2 regions of the Bacillus sp. CGMCC 1.60114 genome follow, and region 1 is predicted to be linked to the other one. Evidence: riboswitches for the same ligand, from Rfam matches in the RefSeq annotation. Region 1 holds a riboswitch; the other holds the start of a gene.
The links. A riboswitch is a leader RNA that binds a small molecule or an ion and turns the genes downstream of it on or off. The one in region 1 is predicted to bind cyclic di-AMP.
Positions count from the first base shown of each region.

Region 2: it holds a riboswitch for cyclic di-AMP, as region 1 does, so the genes downstream of both, ACFQZ1_RS25575 (hypothetical protein) here and kdpA (potassium-transporting ATPase subunit KdpA) in region 1, are expected to answer to the same signal.

Region 1 is NZ_JBHTHG010000014.1:45,100-48,512, forward strand. Features, by position in the region: gene bcbE (bacillibactin exporter BcbE) at 1-579, shown strand, start outside; gene ACFQZ1_RS07825 (DUF3995 domain-containing protein) at 776-1,204, shown strand; cyclic di-AMP (ydaO/yuaA leader) riboswitch at 1,337-1,476, shown strand; gene kdpA (potassium-transporting ATPase subunit KdpA) at 1,597-2,661, shown strand; gene ACFQZ1_RS07835 (helix-turn-helix domain-containing protein) at 2,779-3,123, opposite strand.
Region 2 is NZ_JBHTHG010000119.1:13,513-16,925, forward strand. Features, by position in the region: gene ACFQZ1_RS25565 (thiazole biosynthesis adenylyltransferase ThiF) at 1-431, shown strand, start outside; gene thiD (bifunctional hydroxymethylpyrimidine kinase/phosphomethylpyrimidine kinase) at 446-1,258, shown strand; cyclic di-AMP (ydaO/yuaA leader) riboswitch at 1,354-1,500, shown strand; gene ACFQZ1_RS25575 (hypothetical protein) at 1,594-1,995, shown strand; gene ACFQZ1_RS25580 (hypothetical protein) at 2,013-2,249, shown strand; cyclic di-AMP (ydaO/yuaA leader) riboswitch at 2,490-2,633, shown strand; gene ACFQZ1_RS25585 (signal peptide protein) at 2,732-2,833, shown strand; gene kdpF (K(+)-transporting ATPase subunit F) at 2,833-2,913, shown strand; gene kdpA (potassium-transporting ATPase subunit KdpA) at 2,933-3,413, shown strand, end outside.

The DNA.
Region 1 (3,413 bases):
AAGTTGATTTTATGTGAGAAAGGACGCTGGCTTTTTCCAATTTTTTTACTTGGAGGCATTATTATGTTCATTTTGTTTGGTGTCCTTTTTTATTTATCCTCTATTTTAGAAAAGCGATATCATTTAGATGGCGTTTGGAAAGGCTTTGTACTAGCTATACCGTTAGCTTCACTTTCTCTTACTTCTTATATAACAGGAAAAAAGATTGGAGATAAGAAAACAATAATGAAGTGGTGTATAAGTATTGGCTTTTTTGCATTAGGAGTAACATTAATCATTCCAATATTTTTTAAAAATATTTACATCATTATAATGAGTCTTGTCATTAGTGGAATTGGGATTGGTGTTGCTCTTCCTAGCTTAGATGCTCTAGTAACAGAAGGAGTCCAGAAGGAACAGAGAGGGTCGATTACATCTCTTTATAGCTCGATGCGATTTGTAGGAGTAGCTGCAGGCCCTCCGTTGTTTGCAGTATTAATGAAAGGGCCGGATAATTATATATTTTATCTGTCAATTTTTTTAGCATTTATAGGAGCTTTATTATCTTTACTATGCATTAAACCGAAAAACGCTCAATAAAAATGCAAATTTAAACGTTGAACCAATCGGATTTTTATGGGCAGTTATCCCCCACCAAGCTTCATCGTTTCTCTTTCAATCTTGAGGTGGGGATTTTACTGTCCGTTAATGCGGGATAAAAGAAATAGAAGGTAAGTTATTAGAAGTTAGCGAAATTATTGAGGAGAAAGAATGGCGTAAATGGGGAGAGGATATAATGACATCCTTTTTAATTATTGTAGGCGCTGGTATCCTTGTGTTAATTAGCCTTATTCATATGTACTGGGCATGTGGTGGAACTTGGGGAAGTAAGGTTGTTCTTCCGATGAAAAAAGATAGCAGAGAATATGCTTTTGTTCCGCGGAAAATAGGGACTTTCTTAGTGGCACTTGCCATTCTATGTTTTGCTGTGATCCTATTAGCACAGAGTGGATACTTGTCTTTCTGGAATCCGAGTCGTTATACAAAATGGGGATGTATGGCTTTAGCTGGAATTTTCTTGTTACGTGCAGTTGGTGATAGGAAGTATGTCGGGATCTTTAAAAAGGTAAAGGAAACAAAATTTTCAGTGTATGATTCATGGTTATACAGTCCGCTTTGTTTGTATATTGCACTTTCTTTTGTAGTGGCAGTTTATAGTCATTAGTATACGGAAGGAAACCTTTCATCAATAAGGAGTTTCTATTTAAATTTATTTAATAGTTTGTATTTTTTGTATTTTCTCTCTTTACAATAATAATTTAGAGGAGTATATTATCAAACAAATAGCAAATTTTATAGCCGAATATCGCTTAATCCACTTAGGAGCGGGGGAACCAATTTTGTGCATTGTCACTTGGGGTGAATCCTTTTTAGGTAGGGCTACTCTCAAGGCCCGAATCCGACAGCTAACCTCGTCAGCGTTTTGAGAGGGGGGGACTTGTGTGTAAAAACACTAGGTGCAACCTAGTGTTTTCTTTTATTCTATTGATGGTAAAAATTTACAATTAACTACGTATGATAGAAAATAATTGTAGAGAAACAGAGGGGAGAAAAAGGATGAACTGGCTTACAAGTCTAATTACAATTTGTCTATTTGTAGTTATAGCAAAACCAATGGGAGATTACATATACAATGTGTTTCAGAAAAATGGACCATTCCAAAAGGTATTTGGTCCATTGGAAAAATTTTTGTTTAAAGTCGCAGGAATTAAAGGATATTGTCAAAGCTGGAAACACTATTTGTTTTGCTTAATCATAACAAACTTGTTTTTTATCCTTGTTGTGTATTCCATATTTCGATTACAGGGGATGTTGCCGTTAAATCCAAACCATGTTTCAGGAATGGAGCCGACATTAGCATTTCATACAGCTATCACGTTTATGACAAATGCGAATCTACAACATTATGGGGGCGAAAGTAGTTTATCTTATTTCTCTCAAATGGCTGGAGTAACGTTTATGATGTTTGCAGCACCTGCAACTTCAATGGCGATTGGTATTACGTTTGTTCGCGTCTTAGCAGGTAAAAAAATTGGTAACTTCTTTGTTGATTTTGCTCAATCTATTACAAGGGTGTTATTACCAATTTCATTTGTGACATCGCTAATTTTTCTAGCGCTAGGAACACCGCAAACACTGGATTCTACGATTATCGCAAAAGCGCTGGAAGGGGCGGAGCAGGCAATTCCTCGTGGACCAGTAGCGTCTTTACTTTCTATTAAAGAACTTGGAGATAATGGCGGAGGATTTTTCGGAACTGTTTCAGCACATCCTTTTGAAAATCCAAATATGATTAGTAATGTACTCCAGATGCTGCTGCAAATGTTAATTCCAATGGCATTTCCTTTTGTATACGGAAGAATGGTTGGTAATCGGAAACAAGGCCGGATGCTTTTTGTATCGATGTTCATTTTGTTTATTATTGGATTTTCTATACTTGCCATATCTGAATTGAAAGGGAATCCACTGTTAAATCAAATTGGTATAGACAGTTCTCAAGGAAATATGGAAGGGAAAGAAATGCGTCTTGGCGTGATATCTTCTGCTTTATATGCAACTGTTACAAGCGCTTCGGGAACAGGGGGTGTAAATACAACACATGATGCATATACCATTAGCTAGTAAAATGCAAAAAAAATAAAGCAGAAACGTCTTTAATATATGACGCTCTTGCTTTTAGGGAAAATAGGTAAGTAATCTTTACCATTGCAGAAGGTAATATTTTCTTCTACAATCAACTCATAACAATTCTTGGTTTGCGTTTAAAAAACGTAAATACAAAATGAGTTGTTTGCTAAGATGTTCTCTTTGAACTTCATCCAGGCCTGCGAAAACCGTTTGGAGTTCATCGAGAACATTTTCTAAGTGTTTTTCACTAGTTGTAGTTTTTCTACCCATCAATGTATCAACAGATACATCAAAAAAATTCGCGATGCGATTGAGCGAAGCTAAGTCAGGTTCATTAAAATTATTTTCAAGGTTATTGATCTGACTTCGACTTAATTGCACTTCCTCACCAAATTGAGATTGTGTTAGACCTAAGCTGTTTCTAAACTTTTTTAAATTTTCTCCAAAAGTGTTCATGCTTTCATTATAAATAAGGCAGTTTTTTTAAACTATATATGACAGGTAATTTGCCTGTTTTATTTTATTTGACATATAATTTTTCGTTTTTCTCTAAACGGCATAGAACAAACGTTCTTTATGTGATAAACTATTTTTGGAAATAGATCAGAGAATTTTGAAAAAACTTTCTCAATACTAAAATTGTTAAACGAGTAAAAATCTTCTAAATCTTTATGATAAAATAATTTTAACAATAAAAGGAACGAAAAAAAGACCCATATGAGCGTATTCAAGAGGATGGTTGGCAG
Region 2 (3,413 bases), on a different contig from region 1:
ATCAAATTGCAGAGGCATTAAAGATTTTAGTAGGGGATTATGAAGCCCTTCGCGATGGACTCGTTTCATTTGATGTATGGAAAAATGAATATTCATGTATGAATGTACAGAAATTGAGAAAAAAACAATGTTTATCATGCGGAGAGGAAGCAGTTTATCCGTATTTAAGTAAAGAAAATACTTCTAAGACAGCTGTTTTATGCGGCAGAAATACAGTGCAAATTCGTCCGCCATATAAAGAACAGTTCGATCTTTCTATGTATAAAAATCTGCTGCAAGATCGTGTAATGGATTTAACAGTTAATCCGTATTTATTATCGTTTTCTGTTGATGATAAACGGTTAGTAGCATTTCAAGACGGCCGTGTGCTTGTACATGGCACAAAAGATATTGCAGAAGCAAAAACAATTTACCATCGTTACTTTGGTTAAAAAGGGTGAGTGCAATGAAAGTGAATAAAGCATTAACAATTGCTGGCTCTGATAGCGGCGGCGGTGCAGGTATTCAAGCTGATTTAAAAACGTTTCAAGAGCTCGGTGTGTATGGAATGACTGCAATTACAGCGATTACTGCACAAAATACACTTGGCGTACAAGGAGTATATCCTGTTCCAGTGGAAGGTATTCAAGAACAGTTACATTCTATCGGCGCGGATTTAACGCCAGATGCAGTAAAACTTGGCATGTTATTTAGTAGTGAAATTATTAAAATCGTAGCTGAAAACATTAAATCATTTTCGTGGAATAATATTGTGTTAGATCCTGTTATGATTGCAAAAGGCGGAGCATCTTTACTACAACAAGAAGCTGTTGCTGCATTAAAAGAATATTTATTGCCCCTTGCAACGGTAATTACTCCAAATGTTCCAGAAGCAGAAGTGTTAACAGGAATGAAGATTCATACGATTGAAGATAGTAAAGAAGCTGCGAAAGTATTGCATAATTTAGGTGCAAAGTTTGTTGTTATGAAAGGCGGGCATGCCGCATATCAAGGAAATGAAGTAATAGACTTATTGTTTGATGGCAGCACATTTGTTGAGTACAGAAGTGAACGCATAGATTCTACGCAAACACACGGAAGCGGATGTACATTTGCCGCAGCTGTAACGGCAGGATTAGCAAAAGGTTATGAGATTGAAGAAGCGGTTCGTGAAGCGAAATATTTTATTAGTATAGCAATTGAAGACGAACTGAACATTGGTAGTGGACACGGACCAACGAATCATTTTGCTTATGGACGTAGAAGTATAAATGTATAAATATGTACTTTATTTAGGGAAGCCAGTTGAAAAAACTGGCTTTTTTCTTGTTTACTTTTTCCAAAATTAGGAGTACTATATCAGCCAGAATCTATTTTTCTAGAACGCTTAATCCAGAATCTGGAGCGGAGGAACCAATTTTGTGCATTGTCACTAGGGGTGAATCTTTCTTAGAGAAAGTAGGGCTACTCTCAAAGCCCGAATCCGACAGCTAACTCCGTAAGCGTATTGAGGGAGGATGATGCAAATGAATACATCAATTCATCGGTCCGACTAGTCTAAAATAATTTTAATAACATAATTTAAAATTATTTTAGACGGGGAGGATGAAATACATGGATGAGGAGAAAGAGTACACACTCATTTGTGTAGGAGAAGCGGAAAAAATTAAGAGTTTACAAAGTTTAGCGCCTTTACAAAGTAAAATAATCATTTTCACAGAGAATGAGCATATGGTTAATGAAGTGAAAGCTTGTGGATTTCAGCAAGCGTATTGCTGTCCAAATGATGCAAGAATAATTGTAAAAATGTGTAAAGGAATTAAAAGAGTGATTTTGCTAGGAGATGAATTATCCACAATTAGTTTTTTTGCGGAGCGTATTCACTTTTCTTTTCATGCACCTATTACGGTTGTCACGCGAAATAAACAATATCGAAAGCACCTCTATGAAGCCATTGGAGCTAACTTAGTAGTGTTTACAACTTGTGATAACATTTCGTTTTTGATTTTAGAGTAGGAGCGGAGGAAACGAATATGAAAATATTCCTTTGTCGTGATTTAGCAACGCGCTGGGCTCTATCATTAGAACGAGTACATGAGCTAGTTGAATATGATCCAATTTTTCCGAAGCCATCTGTAATTCTTCCACCAGAAGATATTTGTTTATATTTAGAGCAAGACATTATCGAATATGAAAAACAACATGCAGAATTAGTGCAAGTATATGTTAGGGGGCGTAATTTACGTTCGTTTTTTCATGATTTAGATTAATTATTTTGAAGGTTATCTCATGTATTGAGATAACCTTTTTGTTTTAAATTTGCAAAAGAATGTCTATTTCATGAAAAAAGAAGAAAACAAAAGAAAAAGGATGATAAAAGAGTATTTTCCATTAATGTAAGCGTTTAACAGGTCTTATATTTTCATATTTTAGCTATTTCACCTCTTTACAAGTGAAATTTAGAGGAGTATATTTACTTTCATAAATTGTTCATAAAATTTCCAAAAAACAACCTGATATCGCTGAGTCCAGAAATGGAGCGGGGGAACCAATTTTGTGCATTGTCACTTGGGGTGAATCTTTCATGACGAAAGTAGGGCTACTCTTTAGGCCCGAATCCGACAGCTAACCTCGTAAGCGTTTGGAGAGGAGGTTTACTTTTGTGTTGTTCATTTTCGAACACTGAGTAGATCCTCAGTGTTCTTTTTTATGCTCTTAATGGTAAAATTTTACATTTAGTGAGGGATGGATAATGTTAGATATCGCTATGATAGGGATTTTAATCGTGTTAGTTGGATCAATGATTGCTCTTGCAAGATGGTCGGATCATGTTGTGAAGGAAGGGAAGAAGTAATGAGTATTGCAGTATTTATTATTGTTGCCGCACTTACTGTGTACTTAGTTTATGCGTTACTAAATCCAGAAAAGTTTTAATTAGGGGGAAGCGTTTATTATGGTTTGGATTGCAGTTTTGATTACAATGCTATTATTTGTTCTTGTTGCAAAACCAATGGGGATTTATTTAGAGAAGGCGTTCCAAGGGAATCGTAAATTAGACAAGATATTTGGCCCTGTTGAAAAAATCATCTTCAAAATCTCGGGTATTAAGCCTTATAACCAGAGTTGGAAGCAATACGCACTATCATTAGTTGCTCTTAATGGTTTTATGATTGTTGTCGTATATTTCATATTTCGCTTACAAGGCGTGCTGCCATTAAATCCAGCTCATGTTAAAGGCATGGAGCCTACGCTTGCTTTTAATACAGCTATTAGTTTTATGGCAGATACAAATTTACAGCATTATAGCGGCGAGAATGGTTTATCGTACTTATCACAATTAATCGCGATTACGTTTTTAATGTTCACAGCGCCAGCAACAACATTAGCGCTTGTAATGGCTTTTATAAGAGGGTTAGCAGGTAAGGAACTTGGGA